DNA from 3 places in the Arthrobacter sp. GW822-FHT05G07 genome. Region 2 is predicted to be linked to each of the others. Evidence: riboswitches for the same ligand, from Rfam matches in the RefSeq annotation. Region 2 holds a riboswitch; each other region holds the start of a gene.
The links. A riboswitch is a leader RNA that binds a small molecule or an ion and turns the genes downstream of it on or off. The one in region 2 is predicted to bind S-adenosylmethionine.
Positions count from the first base shown of each region.

Region 1: another riboswitch for S-adenosylmethionine. It lies ahead of AC1RJY_RS07525 (LLM class flavin-dependent oxidoreductase); the one in region 2 lies ahead of AC1RJY_RS08785 (DUF1737 domain-containing protein).
Region 3: another riboswitch for S-adenosylmethionine. It lies ahead of metX (homoserine O-acetyltransferase MetX); the one in region 2 lies ahead of AC1RJY_RS08785 (DUF1737 domain-containing protein).

Region 1 covers NZ_JBXALT010000004.1:55,900-61,395, forward strand. The annotation lists gene AC1RJY_RS07515 (ABC transporter substrate-binding protein) at 1-170, opposite strand, end outside; gene AC1RJY_RS07520 (NtaA/DmoA family FMN-dependent monooxygenase) at 167-1,582, opposite strand; gene AC1RJY_RS07525 (LLM class flavin-dependent oxidoreductase) at 1,632-2,729, opposite strand; SAM riboswitch class IV at 2,765-2,874, opposite strand; gene AC1RJY_RS07530 (LLM class flavin-dependent oxidoreductase) at 3,097-4,233, shown strand; gene AC1RJY_RS07535 (rhodanese-like domain-containing protein) at 4,273-4,722, shown strand; gene AC1RJY_RS07540 (MFS transporter) at 4,686-5,496, opposite strand, start outside.
Region 2 covers NZ_JBXALT010000004.1:305,817-311,312, forward strand. The annotation lists gene AC1RJY_RS08775 (NtaA/DmoA family FMN-dependent monooxygenase) at 1-992, opposite strand, end outside; gene AC1RJY_RS08780 (SulP family inorganic anion transporter) at 1,241-2,848, shown strand; SAM riboswitch class IV at 2,935-3,046, shown strand; gene AC1RJY_RS08785 (DUF1737 domain-containing protein) at 3,060-3,326, shown strand; gene AC1RJY_RS08790 (rhodanese-like domain-containing protein) at 3,323-3,733, shown strand; gene AC1RJY_RS08795 (O-succinylhomoserine sulfhydrylase) at 3,734-4,942, shown strand; gene AC1RJY_RS08800 (hypothetical protein) at 4,953-5,496, shown strand, end outside.
Region 3 covers NZ_JBXALT010000001.1:49,628-55,123, forward strand. The annotation lists gene AC1RJY_RS00250 (winged helix DNA-binding domain-containing protein) at 1-639, shown strand, start outside; gene AC1RJY_RS00255 (hypothetical protein) at 720-1,109, shown strand; gene metX (homoserine O-acetyltransferase MetX) at 1,133-2,254, opposite strand; SAM riboswitch class IV at 2,270-2,386, opposite strand; gene AC1RJY_RS00265 (bifunctional o-acetylhomoserine/o-acetylserine sulfhydrylase) at 2,549-3,889, opposite strand; gene AC1RJY_RS00270 (VOC family protein) at 4,092-4,730, shown strand; gene AC1RJY_RS00275 (CPBP family intramembrane glutamic endopeptidase) at 4,852-5,496, opposite strand, start outside.

The DNA of each region.
Region 1 (5,496 bases), 250 kb from region 2:
GCGAAGTTCAGGTTGCCACCCGAGACCGGCGTGGCGTCGGCACTTTGCTGAGTGCCGGCGTCGGCCCCTCCGGCGCAAGCTGAGGCGAGGAGCGCAACGGCTCCCAGGACGGAGACGACGGCGGCAGGTTTCCGCAGCTTGCGGTCTGCGGGATGGTTGGGGACGCTCATGCGACTTCTTCGCTTTCAGTGAGTTGGGTGCTGGTGAGTGATCCGCGGCGGGTCAGCGGGGCGCGGAGGCCGAGGTTTTCGCGGAGGTTGGTGCCTTCGTATTCGGTGCGGTAGACGCCGCGGTCCTGCAGCCGCGGAACCAGTTCGTTGACGATGTCGTCCAGGCCGCCCGGAACGATCCACGGAGTGATGTTGAAGCCGTCAACGGCGCCGGCGTGGGCGTATTCGGCGAGTTTGTCCGCAATATCGTCGTAGGATCCCACCAGGCCACGGCCATTGAGCCGGGAGCGGGCAGCGACGAACTGGCGGATCGACTGGCCGTTTTCCTTGGCGTCAGCTCGCCACTGGGCAGCGAGGTCCTTGGCGCTCTTCCCGTGGAAGGCGTTGCCGCGGGTGGGGTTGGTGACGTCCACAATCGGGTCGATGTCCGGCAGCGGACCGTCGGGGTCGTATTCGGTCAGGGTTCGTCCCCAGAACTGTTCCAAGTAGGCGATGGCCGTCTCAGGGCCCACCTGCAGGGACCGGACCCACTGGTGTTTCTCCTCAGCTTCTGCCGCTGTGGCACCGAGGATAAACTCCTGGCCCGGAAAGATCTTCACGTCATCCGCCGGGCGGCCGGCCTTGAGGGTGCGGGCCACGATGTCGTCCCGGAATTCCTTGGCGTCTTCCAGTTCCGGGTGCGCAGAGAAGATCACATCGGCGTTTCGAACAGCGAAGTCGCGGCCGTCCGGTGAGTCGCCTGCCTGGAACAGGACCGGGTGCTGCTGGCTGGAACGCGGCAAGCGCCCGGTGATTTCGACGTCGAAACTCTCGTCGTGGCGCTTGACCGTGCTGATGGCGTCCTCGCGGAGCCAGCGCGGATCATTCCGGGACCCGGCGATTGCACCGTCGGCCCAGGAATCCCAAATAGCCTTGGCCGTCTGAACGAACGCTTCGGCCCGGGTGTAGCGGTCCTCGTGCTGGAGAAACCCGCCGCGCCTGAAGTTGGCACCGGTCCATGCGTTGTCCGTAGTGACGATGTTCCATGCCGCACGGCCGCCGGACAGTAGGTCCAGGCTGGCCAAGCGGTGGGCAAGGTCCGCGGGATCGTTGTATGTGGTGTTTTGCGTGGCCACCAGACCGATGCTGGTGGTGACGGCTGCGAGCGCGGCGAGTGCGGTCTGGGCGTCGGGACGGCCGACGACGTCGAGATCGTGGATCCGGCCCAGGTGTTCCCTAAGGCGCAGTCCCTCTCCGAGGAAGAAGGCGGAGAAGAGGCCGCGTTCAGCTGTCTGGGCTACCCGGCGGAATGATTCGAAGTCAGTTTGCGAGCCGCTCTGCGCGTCCTTCCATACGGTGGTGTGGTTAACGCCTTGGAAGAAGACACCGAACTGGATCTGGCCGTTGCCTGCGATGCGGTGATGATGGGTCATGGTTCTGCTCTCTATGTCTGGCTCGTGGGCTCTTGGCGGCGGGCGATGGTCAGGCCGCGGCGAAGCGGTTCGCGGGACGGGGAAGTCCGAAGGTTTCCCGCAACGTGCGTCCCGGGGCCGGCGGTACCACCAGCCCGGTGCGGCGCAGTTCGGGCAGGACCTTGTTGGCCAGTTCGGGGAGGTCCACGTCCAGTACCGCTGGCTTGAGGCGGACGCCGTCGGCTGCTGCGAACAGCGTGGTGAGCAATTCCACCAGCCCTTCCGCGCTGCCCACGTAGCGGGCACCGCCCGTCCACTCTTCGTACGAGTCCAGCTCGGCCAGGCGGTCCTCCGCGGCTTGTCCACGGGAATCGAGGATGACGTCCAGCTCCACGAGTGTCCGTGGAGCGCCGGCCGTGGCTGCCGCTTGGGCTGCCTTTGCGAGGGCGTCCGGGGTTTCCGCGGTGATCAGGGCAACGTCAGCTTCGACGGCGGGAAGCAGCTCAGCGGGCGCGAACACCACCACCTGGCCTTGCAAGGGGCGCGGGATGATGGACGGTCCCTTGACGGAGAAGCGTTCACCTTCGAAGTCGGCGTGGTGCAGCTTGTCCCGGTCAATGTAGCGGCCGGTGGAGACGTCACGGATCACCGCGTCGTCTTCCCAGGAGTCCCACAGCCGGCGGCTCGCCTGCACGGCGTCTGCGGCTTCGCTGGTGTTTTCTCCTGCAGGCAACGGTGCTCGGCCCACCGATCGGGCTTCCTCTTCAAGGTTGTCCGCGTTGACCAGCCACCCTGCCCTGCCCAGCGAGGAGTAGTCCAGGCTGGCCAACTGCGTAGCCACATGGAACGGTTCGGTGAAGAGCGTTCCGGCCTCAGGGACAAGACCGATGGACCGGGTGATCGCTGCTGCAAAGGCCGCCCGCTGGATCGCGTCCAAACGGCCCGCAATCCCGGTGCTTCCAGGATCCACAACGCGGGTGTCCTTGAACGTTGCCACATGGAAACCGGCGATGTCCGCTGCTTGGACAGTTTCACGGATCCGTGGGCCCCCCAATAGTGCCTGCGGATCATGGTGGGCCTTGCGCCACGACGCTGGGTGGGCGCCATCGCCGTCGAGCTCCAATGCGATGACGCGGGAGCGGAATTCAGGTACAGGAGTGGAAGGCATGATTCTCTCTTTCAGAGCCGCGCGGCGGCCGGGACGACATTCACTTGCCGCATGTGCGGCCTGGTCTGTTTCCGGAGCACCCCGCCACTTAATGCCTGAGGGTTGCCGCAGCACGAGCCGGTCCTTGGCATGCTGACTCTTGACCTGGACTTGAATCTAGGAGGCTGTCCAAGGAATGTACAAACCGCTGGACTTGCGGCGTCAAGGCGGGAAATACCGCGTCAACGGGCTGCCAGATTCGTCATTTTCGGGCCGGAGAAGGCGCTCTTGTGACGGTCCGTTTCGCCGGATTTCGCTGGATTTAGTCCGGTTGAGCGGGGTGACGGATCGGCTTTGGGCTCTGCGCCGGGCTCCGTAGTGTCGTGCCATGCCGAAGCCTTCAGTTACTCCCCTGTCCGTCCTTGACCTCAGCCCGGTGTCGGCCGGGCAGACCCCCGGCGAGGCACTGCGCAGCACGCTTGACCTCGCGGCTGCTGCCGAGGCTTCCGGCTACTCGCGCTACTGGTTGGCCGAGCACCACCTCAATACCGGCGTTGCTGGCTCTGCTCCGCACATCCTTGCCGGTTTGGTGGCATCGGCCACCAAGACCATCCGTGTAGGGACCGCGGCCACGCTACTGGGGAACTACAGGCCGCTTCAGATCGCAGAGAGCATCGGAACGCTCGCGGCAGTATTCCCTGACCGCCTGGACCTGGGCTTTGGTCGCTCAGGTCCGCCCAAGTCGCCCAGCGAACCGGCACCCGGAGTGGTTCCCGCTGCGGAAGCCGTCAGCGATCGCGTGGTTGACGGTTTGCTGATCCCTTCACCACGACCCATCTTCGGCGCTGTCCTGCCCAGGAAGTTCCGGTTGCAGGGTGAACTGCTGGGCCGCTTCCCCGGGGATACGGACAACTTCGAGAACGACGTCCAGGACATCATCGGGTTCTTCACCGGCGACTACCGAACGAAGCACGGCGAGGAAGTCACGGCTACCCCGGCTCTGGGACAGGCGCCGCAGTTCTGGGTCCACGGCTCAACAGCCGGGCCAAGCGCACGGCTAGCGGGAAAACTGGGCCTTCCCTTCGGTGCGAACTACCACGTTGCACCCGCGGGCGTGCTGGACTCCATCGCCGAGTACCGCGCACACTTCGAACCGTCCGATACCTTGCAGGAACCGCACGTGATCGTCTCGGCAGACGTGTTGGTGGCCCCGGACGAACACCAAGCACAGCGACTCGCCCGCGGCTACGCCCAGTGGGTTTACGGTATCCGCAGCGGCCAGGGTGCCATCCCCTACCCCTCGCCGGACGATGCCCTGGATCTTCCTTTGGAAGCGGAAGCCCAGGAACTGATCAAAGACCGCGTGGACACCAGACTGGTGGGCGACCCCCACCAAGTCAGCGCCAAGCTGCGCACGCTGCAACGCGCCACCGGAGCCCAGGAACTGCTCATCACCACCATTGCCCACGACCCCGCCGACCGGCAGAACTCCTACCAACTGCTCGCCGAGGCCTGGGGTCTCTAGCTTTCCGATTTTCCAACCACCACCTACAGAGGGAGCACCATGTCCATCGAAACCACAGTTCAGGAATCAGTCCAGGAAGCGGTACAAGAAGACACCCAGCTGATTACCGCCGAAGCCGCCGCCAAACTCATCGAAGAAGGCGCCCTCCTGATCGATGTCCGCAGCGAAGGCGGCCGCGCCAGCACCGGCGCAGTCCCCGGTGCTGTGGTGGTCAACCGCGAGCATGTGGAGGAAGACTTCAGCCCGGAATCCGCCCACCGCCTGGCCCAAGTCAGCGGGACGGACCAGAAGATCGTGGTGTTCTGCGGCTCCGTGAACGGCTCACGTCCCGTCGCGCAGAAGCTCAAGGTGCTCGGCTACGCCAACGCGGTCCACGTGGACGGCGGCTTCCCGGCACTCCGCGACGCCGGCGTCCCCACCACCGGGCCGACGGCCCCGCCGGCTCCCGCAGCTCAGGCGTCCACTGGTTCGGTGGCCTCCGAACGCTGAGCACCTCCCGCCGTCGGACGTTCCGGCGTAAGTACTGCCGCCGCCGTCGGGGCTTCCATCCCGGAAGTCACGACGGCGGCACTTGCGTTTCTGCGGTCCCGCGCCTCGCGGAACCAGTCGAGTCCGCCGGCGAGCAAGGCGACGCCCAGCAGGACACAGCACATCACGATGCCTTGGTGGAAAGCGTCCCTTGAAGCCTGGCCGGTGGCCGCTCCCTGGGCTTGCAGGAACATGCCTGCGGCCGCGGCTGAACACATTGCCGCCGCGAATCGTTGGCTGAGTTGGTAGAAACCCGCCGCCACTCCGGCGGTGCAGGCAGGTGCGTGCGCAAGCGTGAGTGTCTGGTTCGGGGCGACCACCAGTCCGGTGGCTACACCCTGGGCAAGCCCGACAGCAGCTACCGCGAGAGCCGCTGTCCCGCCGTCGAGCCTTTGCACGAAAAGGTCCTTGGCAATTAGGCAAGCCAAGCTGCCCACGAGCGCGAAGACGATTCCGGCACGCCCGTACCGGGCTACGAAACGCCAACTGAAACTGGACGCCAGCAGCATCCCGGCGGCTTGCGGCGCGAGGATGGCCGCGGCCGCCAACGGCGCCATCCCTGTCCCGGAGAGGAAGTAGAAAGCGGTCACCGCGGCCATTCCGGCGCCGACGCCGAACTGGCAGAGCGCCACCACCGTGCCCAAGGCGTAACCCCTGGATTTCACCAACGAGGCACTAAGCAACGGGGTTCGGCCGCTCCGGTGGTAGAGGATCTCCCAGCCGGCGAAGGCCAGG
Region 2 (5,496 bases):
AGGTCGAACTGCTTGAAGTCGATGACGGAGAGGTAGGAAATTGAGTTGAGCTGGCTGTCGATGTCTCGCTGGGTGAGTTCCCGCCGCTGCGCCCGCAGCTCCTCTGCCTCGGCTGTGGAACCAACAACCGTGGGTTTCAGGACAAAAAGTACCTTGACGTCGTCGGGCTTCCTCCCCGCCTTGGCGGCTTCGGCGCGGATCGAATCCCGGTAGGACTTCATCCCTTCAACGCCACGCGCCAAGGCAATGGCCACGTCAGCATGGCCGCCTGCGAATGCTTTGCCCCGGGGAGAGGCACCGGCCTGCACCAGCACGGGTTCTTCCGGCAAGGGCGCCGTGTTCAGCGGTCCCCGGACCTTGAAGAAGTCGCCCTCATGGTTGATCGGGTGCACTTTGCTGTGGTCTGCGAACACTCCCGCCTCAACATCCTCAAGCACAGCAGCAGGTTCCCAACTGCGCCAAAGCCGCCTGACGACGTCAACGAATTCCTCCGCTTTCTCGTAGCGGAGGTCGTGTTCGATCTGCTGATCCAGCCCGTAATTCTGCGCTGCGAGATCACTGCCGGAGGTAACCACGTTCCAGCCAAGCTGGCCTTCCGAGAAGTGCTGCAGTGTGGCCAGAAGCCTGGCGGCGGTGAAGGGAGGGTAGAAGGAAGCGCTGACCGTGGGCACGATCCCCAGGTGCTCCGTGGCGGAGAGAAGGTACGGAACCAGCGCCAACGGATCATGCTTTGGCGCGAAAGACGCGTGGGCCAATGAGACCTCAGCCGTACCGCCATACGTGTCCGGAACAGTGAGGGAATCCTCGATGATGAACAGGTCCAGCCCGGATCGCTCAAAAGCGCGCACGGCTTCCTGGTACAGGGCGGGTTTCTTCCAGTCGTAGCCCAAGCCGTAACCAGGAGTGCCCCAGCCTTGGACTCCGAAACCGTGGCCCACAAACCATCCAAAGTGCAGCATGGGCTTGAGTGTAGAACTGCTCTGTCCGTTCACCGCGACCTGATTTCATGCGAAGTTACAGGGGGTCGTACTGCGTCAATTATGCTCCCGGGGCGTCACATTTGGGTGGGACTCATGAGCGTTCGAATTTTCCACATACGGCGGGCTCCTTGTTCCGCAAACAGCATGGGTCGGGAATGATCGCTGTATGAGTTCCCCCCCCCCGCACCTCCGCCAAGGACCGGCTTTCGGGCGTCTGGGCGCTCAAGGGATACAAGCGCGAATGGCTGCGGCATGACATCGTGGCGGGCGCTGCGTTGTTCGCCTTACTGGTGCCAGCCGGCATGGCCTATGCGCAGGCGGCCGGCCTTCCTCCCGTCACCGGACTGTACGCAACGGTGGTCCCGTTGCTGGTTTACGCCATTGTGGGGCCTTCCCGCATCCTGGTCCTCGGACCCGACTCAGCCCTAGCCCCCATGATCGCCGCCGCCATTGTGCCGCTGGCAGCTGGCAGCAGCGAAAAATCGGTGGCATTGGCCGGGCTGTTGGCTGTGCTGATCGGGGTGATCATGCTGGCCGGTTCTGCCCTGAAACTGGGAACCATTACCGGCCTGCTGTCCAAACCCATCCGGCTCGGATACCTGAACGGAATTGCGTTACTGGTGCTGCTGTCGCAGCTACCGGCGTTCTTCGGGATAGAGGCCGACGGCGACATCTGGGAGAAGCTCGCGAAGGTCACCACCGGGGTGCTCGGCGGTGACGTCAATGTCACCGCCCTGCTGCTGGGTAGCGGTTCCCTTGCCCTCATTTGGATCCCGCGGCTGCTGAAGTGGAAGGTACCCGGCGTCCTGCTGGCGGTGGTCGGCTCTTGCGTTGTTACGGCGGTTTGGGGCCTGAACGACGACGTGAAGGTCACCGGAGTCCTGCCGCAGGGCCTCCCGATGCCCGCACTCGGGGGCATCGGCTGGGCTGATGCTCTCACGCTGCTTCCCGCTGCGGCAGGGATCGCCCTCATGGCCTTCGCGGACACCGGCGTCCTATCCCAAACATTGGCGGCCAAGGAAGGGAAGAAGGTCTCGGGAAACAGGGAAATGGCGGCGCTCGGGGCAGCCAACGCGGCCACCGGACTGCTGGGCGGATTCCCGATCTCCGGCAGTACCTCCAGAACCCCGGTGGCCGTGGATGCTGGTGCCAAATCCCAGATGACCGGCGTGGTGGGTTCCGTGCTGGTGCTGGCCTTCATGCTGCTGGCTCCCGGAGTGACCGAGTACCTGCCCTCCGCAACGTTGGCCGCCGTCGTCATCGCCGCAGCCATTGCCCTCGCGGACCCGGCCGGCGTGAAGCGGCTCCTCAGCCTGAGCCGCAGCGAATCTGTGGTGATGCTGGCCGCGTTCCTGGGCGTCCTCACCGTTGGGGTACTGCAGGGAATCGTGGTGGCCATTGCGTTGGCGCTTTTGGACTTCGTGCGGAGGGCCTGGGATCCGTACCGGACAGAACTCGGTGCTGAAGAAGGGCTCCCTGGCTATCACGACCTTGAGCGGCACCCCGATGGTGAACGCATCCCGGGACTTCTCATCCTCCGCTTCGATGCGCCGCTGTTCTTCGGTAATGGGCAGGTACTGGCGGCCTTTGTCCGGGAGCAACTTGACGAGGCACCGGATGAGACAACAGATGCCATTACCCACGTCATCCTCGCCGCGGAGCCCATCACCGGGATCGACACTACGGCGCTGGACGACCTCGTCACTTTGGATGAATGGCTGGCAAGCAAAGGCGTGGACCTGGTGTTCGCCGAACTGAAGGGACCTGTGAAAGACAAGTTGATCCATTTGGGCACAGCGGCCCGCTTTACGCCCGACCACTTCTTCCCAACGGTGGGCGCGGCAGTGCGTGCGCTGAAAAACGAATAAGGGATGAGCCGCCGATTACGCAACATGACGGCCCCGCAACAGCCCGCAAGTGCGGCCCGATGCCCGTGGATGTTACGTTTTTCTTGAGTAATGAGCACCAGCGCAAAGCCCTGACTTGCTGGTCGGCAACCCTCTCTCCGGCGGGGTGCCTCAGGTGACTACTCGGCGTATCGACAACTCGTACTGCAAGCGTGACTGAGGAGCACCAGCAATGCCTGAACCCACTGAAGAAAAACTCTCCTACCGCCTGATTACAGGCCCGGATACCCGTGATTTTTGCGAGCGCATCCACAACTCGCTCGCAGAAGGTTACGTGCTTCATGGCAGCCCGGCCGCCACGTTCAACGGCACCGACGTGATCGTTGCCCAAGCCGTTGTCCTCCCTGCCGCGATCGCCAGTGCGGATGCTGCGGTAGCCAACGCCGTCGATCAGCTGGAAAACTACGACGACGAAGAAGCATTTGAGGGCCACGCATGAGCTACGCAGGTGATCTGACCCCGCAGGACGCGTGGGCCAAGCTTCAAGAGGGCGCCATCCTGGTGGACGTCCGCACCGAGGGCGAATGGGCCCACATCGGCATCCCCGATACCAAAGCCACCGAGAACGACCCCCTGTTCATCCAGTGGAATTTGGCCGGCGGCATTCCCAACTCCCGTTTCATCGAGGATCTGCAGCAGCAGGCACCCGAAGACGACGGCGTTGAGCTGGTGTTCCTGTGCCGTTCCGGCCAGCGCTCCATCTCGGCCGCAATCGCCGCAACCCAGGCCGGCTTCACTGCCTACAACGTCCTTGAGGGCTTTGAAGGCGAACCGGACCGCTACGGCGAACGCACCGTTAACGGGTGGAAGAACCGTGGCCTGCCGACGAATTTGGGGACCGAGTAAGTGACTTTCAATCCCGACGCCGCTGGCTGGAGCCCTGACACCCAAGCCGTCCGCGGTGGCCTTGACCGTACCAATTTCCAGGAAACGTCCGAGCCCGTTTTCCTGAACTCCGGGTTCGTTTACGAGTCCGCAGCCGCCGCAGAGCGAGCCTTTACCGGTGAGGACGAACGCTTCGTCTACTCCCGCTACGGCAACCCGTCCGTGGCCACGTTCCAGGAGCGGCTGCGGCTGCTTGAAGGAACCGAAGCGTGCTTTGCGACGGCGTCCGGCATGTCCGCTGTCTTCACCGCTTTGGGTGCCCTGCTGGCTGCCGGCGACCGCGTGGTTGCCGCCCGCTCCCTGTTTGGCTCCTGCTTCGTGATCCTCAATGAGATCCTGCCGCGCTGGGGCGTGGAGACGGTATTCGTGGACGGCCCGGATCTGGAGCAGTGGCGTGAAGCCCTCTCCGAACCCACCACCGCGGTGTTCTTCGAGTCGCCGTCCAACCCGATGCAGGAGATCGTCGATATCGCTGCAGTCAGCGAACTGGCGCATGCCGCCGGGGCGACTGTCGTGGTCGACAATGTCTTTGCCACTCCGCTGCTGCAACGCTGCGGTGAGCTGGGCGCCGACGTGATCGTCTATTCCGGCACCAAACACATCGACGGCCAAGGGCGCGTCCTTGGCGGCGCAATCCTGGGCACCAAGGAATTCATCGACGGCCCGGTCAAGCAGCTTATGCGGCACACCGGCCCTTCGCTGTCCGCGTTCAACGCCTGGGTGTTGACCAAGGGCTTGGAGACCATCGGGCTGCGCGTGAACCACAGCTCCGCGTCCGCTTTGAAGATCGCCGAGTGGCTGGAGCAGCAGCCTGCCATCAGCTGGGTCAAGTACCCGCTGCTGAAGTCGCACCCCCAGTACCAGCTCGCCGCGAAGCAGATGAAGGCCGGCGGTACGGTGCTGACGTTTGAACTCTCGCCTTCAGCCGGTCGGTCAGCCAAGGAGGCAGCCTTTGCGTTGCTTGATGGCCTCAGCGTGATCGACATTTCCAACAACCTGGGCGACTCCAAGTCCCTCATCACGCATCCGGCAACCACCACCCACCGGGCCATGGGGCCGGAGGGCCGCGCGGCCATCGGGCTTTCTGATGGTGTGGTGCGACTGTCCGTGGGACTTGAAGATGTGGGCGACCTTATCTTGGATCTGGAGAAGGCCCTCAAACAGGTCTAATCTTGCTGCCATGAGCGGGAACCATCCGTATCGCCGTGCCGGAGCAGTAATTGTTGCCGGCACGGTGGTGTGGTTCGTCGGAATCTCGCCGGTCTCACGCGTCTACATCACCCCCGACGACGCCGAGCGCCTCCGCATGCTGCAAGCCGGCCAACGCGGCTGGATCACAGGGCAGCACCTTACCGCGGCAGGAACAGTTGCAGTGCCTGTGGGATTCGCAGCCTTCGCCCGTTCCATTCCGGACTCGGGCACCTCACACAGGAAGGCGAAGAAATGGGCTAATGGCGCTGCAGCCGCACTGCTTGCCGGCGCCCCGCTCTTCGTTTCCAGTCTTGCCCGGCGGGCTTCCGATATTGAGGGGTTCGCCTACCGCCGTGGATCCAACGCGCCGTTCCTGGCCTATTCCGGGCTGCATGTTGTGGCGTTGGCCGCGCTCGGCGGGAGCCTTCTATCCTTGCCTGTCAAACGATGGATCGGGGTTACGGCTGCGGCCTCCGCGCCCATCTACGGGGCCATCCTCGTGGCCAAGAAGGACATTCCGCCGTTCGCTTTCT
Region 3 (5,496 bases), on a different contig from region 2:
TCCCCCGTCCGCTCCGCCGGAGGTGCCCTGAAACAGACATATGCCCTGTTCGAGGAACGCGTTCCCGGTTCGGTTCTGTCACCGCTGACTGCCGAAGCCCGCGAACAGGCCCTTGGACAGTTGGCACTCCGGTACTTCACCAGCCGGGGACCCGCCACGATCAAGGACTGTGCCGTGTGGTCCGGGCTGACCATGAAAGACGTGAAGCGGGGGATCGGCGTGTCTGAGGAGATCTCCCCCGGGAGCCTGGGCACCGTTCACTTCGATGGTCTGGAGTTCTATCTGGCCTCTGAGGAAGCGGAGGCTCTCACCAACGGCGACGATCCTTCAGCGATGGAGGACCCCGGGCTCCCCCGCCTGGACCTCATTCAGTGCTACGACGAATACGTGATGGGCTACTCACAGTCCCGGCACTTCCTTGGTGGAACGGCGCCATACTTCCCCGAGGACAACGGACCCATGCACGTGGTCCTGCTGAACGGCAGGTTGGCCGGATGGTGGCGCCACAGTTTCTCCGGCATGACCTGCGAACTCGATGTCCGAATGAACCGGCCGGCAACGGCGGAAGAACAAGACGCCTTGGAGGCCGAGGCGGATCGTTACGGCCGGTTCTTGGGCATGGAGACCACGCTGGTGTGAATTAGCCGGGCTGGTTCCGGGAGACGGGCCGCGTCCAGGTGGCAGGACTAAGCTGGGATGAGACCTAGGAGGCCTGCACTGTGAACAATCTGATCTTCTGGATCATCGTCTGCTCGTGGCTGATTCCACTCGGCATCCGCATGTACAACCGCTCCCGGGCGCGTCGGATCCAGAATGACACGTTCCGCGGCCCCGGGTACCCGCCGCAGAATCTGCCGGGCCCGGGGTACCCGCCGCAGAATTACCCCGGGTACCCGTCGGAGCCGATCGTCGTACGCCCCGCGGATGAGACACCGCAGGCCGGGCCGCCGTCGAACTCTTCGTCCCCCACGCCGTTTCCCGCAACGGGAAGCTCGCAGCCGCAAGGCTACCGTGCGCGCAAGCTGGCCGAGCTGGATGCGAAGTTCAGCAACGGCGAGATCGCCATGGAGGATTACATGAAGCAGCGCGGCGACATCATGAACGGCTAGGCCACCCTGAACGTGAGCCTGGCTTAGCCGAAGAAGGCTTCGCGGAGCTGCGCCGAGAGCTGGCCGATCTCGGTGAGGAAGCCATCGTGTCCAATCGGCGCCTCAATGAGGTGGACCGATACGTCTCCCGGGAGTGCCGCGGCGAGTTCCCGCGACTGTGCCGGGAAGTAGAGCCTGTCGCTGTCCACGGCCGCCACAAAGAACTCAGCCTTGGTGCGCGACAATGCCGCTTCCAACGTGCCGCGACCACGAGTGACGTCATGGGACATCAAGGCCTCGGTAATGGCGATGTAGCTGTTGGCATCGAAACGGCGGACCAGCTTTGTCCCCTGGTGGTCCAGGTAGCTTTCCACTTGGTAGCGCCCGCGCTCCCCCAGCACAGCAGCTGTCAGCGGCGTCTCCTGGTGCTGGGCTTGCCGGCCGAAGCGGAAGTCCAACTCCAACGCTGAGCGGTAAGTGATGTGGGCGATACGTCGGGCCAACGCCAAACCATGCTCAGGCGCGGTACCACCGTAGTAGTCGCCGTGATTGAAGTTCGGGTCCTGCCGGATGGCCAGGGTTTGGGCCTGCGCGAAGGCAATCTGCTCGGCCGTGCTGTAGGCGCCCACCGAGATCACGGCGCAGCGCTCCACCCGCTCGGGGAACGTCACGGCCCACTCGAGCGCACGGGCGCCGCCCATCGACCCACCCAACACGGCGTGCCAGGAGTCGATGCCCAAAGCATCGGCAAGGCGTGACTCAGCCACCGTGCTGTCGCGCAGAGTGACCAACGGGAAACGAGAACCCCAGGGCTTGCCATCGGGTGCTGCTGATGATGGGCCGGTGCTGCCGTAACAGCCGCCCACGATGTTGATGGAGATGACGAAGAACTTGTTGGTGTCGATGGTGGCACCTGGTCCAACAAGTTGCTCCCACCAGCCTTCTTCATCCGTGGCGCCGCGGGCTACGTGTGTACTGCCCGTGAGCGCGTGCTGGACGAGTACGGCATTGGATGCGTCGGAGTTCAGCTGCCCCCAGGTCTCGTACGCAAGGACAACGTCGGGAAGGAATCCGCCGGCTTCAAGTTCCAGCGGCCCTATGCCGGCGTACTTGACGATTCCGTCTTCTTCTCCGGATTTTGGAAGGGCTGTAGCAGTAATGGTCATTCCTTTGACACCTTAACCTCGCGCTTGCCCGTCGCCTTGCGTGCGAACAGGCCAGGTCTTCACCCGGGGCACCCCACCGCGGAGGAGGGTTGCCGGCCAGCAAGCCGGGGCTGTGTGCTGGCACTCATGACCTAATACGAAGAGTCTAGGAAATACAGGGCGGTTCTGGCGAAGAATGTGACAACAGTGTGACGGTTTGGGGTGCCTTCGTTCACGAATGAGCACCCTGAACTGCCGCCCGGCGAATAATCGTCGACGCGGGCGGCAGTCGGGCTGAGACTTTGAACCGCAGCGTTAGGCGCCCTTGGCAGCCCGGAAGCCGGCTTCGAGGTCGGCGATGATGTCATCCACGTTCTCGATGCCCACGGACAACCGCACCAGGCCGGGGTTGACGCCTGCAGCCACCTGCTGCTCCACCGTCAACTGACTGTGCGTAGTGGACGCCGGGTGGATGACCAGCGAGCGGACGTCACCGATGTTGGCAACGTGCGAGTGCAGCTCCAGTCCGTCCACAAAGCGCTTGCCCGCTTCTACGCCGCCCTTGATGTTGAAGGCAACAATGGCGCCCGTGCCCTTGGGGCCGTATTTCCGGCCCCGGCTGTACCACGGGCTGGATGGCAGGCCCGCATAGGCGACCGACTCGACGTCGTCGTGGCTTTCCAGCCATTCGGCCACCTTGGTGGCGTTGGCAACGTGACGCTCCACGCGCAGGCTCAAGGTCTCCAAACCCTGGGCAATGAGGAAGGCGTTGAACGGAGACACGGCGGAGCCGAGATCGCGAAGCAACTGGACGCGGGCCTTGAGGATGTAGGAGAGGTTGGCGCCCAGGGCGCCGTCCTTGCCGAGATCCCGGGCATAGACCAGTCCGTTGTAGCTGGGGTCCGGGGTATTGAACCCAGGGAAGCGCTCCGGGTCCTTGCCGAAGTCGAAGTTGCCGGAGTCCACAATCACACCGGCGATTGCTGAACCGTGACCACCCAGGTATTTGGTGGCCGAGTGAACCACGATGTCCGCGCCCCACTCGATGGGACGAATAAGGTAGGGCGTTGACAGGGTGTTGTCGACGATCAGGGGCACACCGGCCTCGTGAGCGGTGCGGGCGATGCCCTCAATGTCCAGCACGTCCTGGCGGGGGTTGGACACAACCTCGCCGAAGAACAGCTTGGTGTTCGGCTGGACGGCGTCACGCCACTGCTCCAGATTGTCGGGGTCCTCCACGAAGGTGACCGCAATTCCGAACTTCTTCAGCGTGTGCGCCAGCAGGTTGTACGTGCCGCCGTACAGGCTGGGGCTCGCCACGATGTGGTCCCCGGCCTCAGCGATGTTCAGGATGGCGAACGTCTCCGCGGCCTGTCCGGAGCTGAGCAGAAGTGCCCCTAGGCCACCTTCAAGGCTCGCGACCCGCTGCTCCACAACATCCTGCGTCGGGTTGCCGATCCGGGTGTAGATGGGTGCAAGCTCCGCCAACGCGAAGCGGTTGGCAGCACTCTCGGCACTGGGGAACACGAAGGACGTGGTCTGGTAGATCGGAAGCGAGCGAGCTCCGGTGGCGGCGTCAGGCTCCTGGCCTGCATGGATCTGGCGGGTTTCGAAAGACCATCCTTGGGACATCGGGTTCTCCTGTTCGTAACGCATGGGTTTGGCAGGCAATGTGGTGCGGTGTGAGCTGGGGCCAGTCTAGGAACTGTCCGGAAGCTAAGACAGCTTTATGACGCCGGTGGAATCTACAGGTCTCTTAGCGTCCTTCCATGACGCTCATAGCGAAAGTTACGTACATCCCACCTTAGTTAGGCTTGACTTAGCTGAGACCCTGATCACAAAGTGCCAAGATGAAGCCATGCGCATGGATCACGTCTCTTACGCCTGTGAACGAGATGGCCTTTTGGCCACTACCGAACGAATTTCCGCGGCATTGGGAGTGGACGCTGTCCGGGGCGGAGTGCACCCGCGCTTCGGTACCCGGAACATGATCATTCCCCTTGCGGATAACAAGTACCTGGAAGTGGTGGAGGTCCTGGACCACCCCGCTTCCGACAAAGCACCCTTTGGCCAGGCCGTCCGCGCCCGTTCGGCTGCAGGGGGCGGATGGATGGGCTGGTGCGTCGCCGTTGACGACCTCGCCCCCTTCGAAGACCGCCTTGGCCGCTCCGCTGTTCCGGGCAACCGCAAGTTCCCTGACGGCCGCGAATTGGTGTGGCAGCAAATCGGAATCCTCGGCCTGATCGCCGATCCCCAGGTACCGTACCTGCTCAAGTGGGAGGGCGACCCCTCACTGCACCCGTCCAGGATCTACGAAAGCGACGTCAAGATGTCCAGCCTCACCATTGCGGGCTCGGCTGAACGCGTCACCGAGTGGTTGGGCGAGCCGGTGGAAAAGCCGCTTGAGGATGTCGCAGTCCAGTGGATGGCACCGCACGGCACCCCCGGCATCCTGGCTGTCACTTTCGAAACCGCTACCGGAGCCGTCACCATCTGACCGCTCCATCCATCCGGGCTTGTCCCGGCCCCGGTCCATCATGTCCGGGTTGAACTTCGGCCGCCATCAGCGGGTGCCAATGACGTCACCCACCGATGGCGGCCGAATATTTTTAACGCCATCAGCCGAGGCCCATTGCCTTGCCGAACAGGCTGAATCCAACAAACGCCACGATGTCCAGCAATGCGTGGGCAATCACCAAGGGCATGACCCGCTTGGTCTTTGTATAAATCCATGCGAACACCAGGCCCATGACCACATTCCCGATGAACGGCCCAAAGCCCTGGTACAGGTGGTAGCTCCCCCGCAGCACGGCACTGACCACAATGGCCACCGGCATGCTCCACCCGAACTTACCGAAGCGGTCCATGAGGTACCCCACCACGATCACTTCTTCCACGACCGCGTGGCGCATGGCCGAGAGAATCAGTACGGGCACGGTCCACCAGTAGGCATCCAGGCCGCTGGGCACAATGGCTGTTGTAATTCCCAGCGCCCGACCGGCCGCGTACAAGCCGAGCGAGGGAATGCCAATCGCTGCAGCCAGTCCCACGCCTTGCAGTAGGTCCTTACCGGGCCGGGCGAAGTTGAACCCAAGCCGGGCGAACGCCGAAGCGCCCCCGCCTTCCCGACCTCCGGGGGCATACGTGGACAGGAAGTAGAACACCAGGGCCACGGGCACCAGTGCGAACACAATATCCAGCAACTGGTATGTGAGATCGAAGTACTCGCGAGCGCTTTGGGACCTGTTCAAGGTTGATGTGGC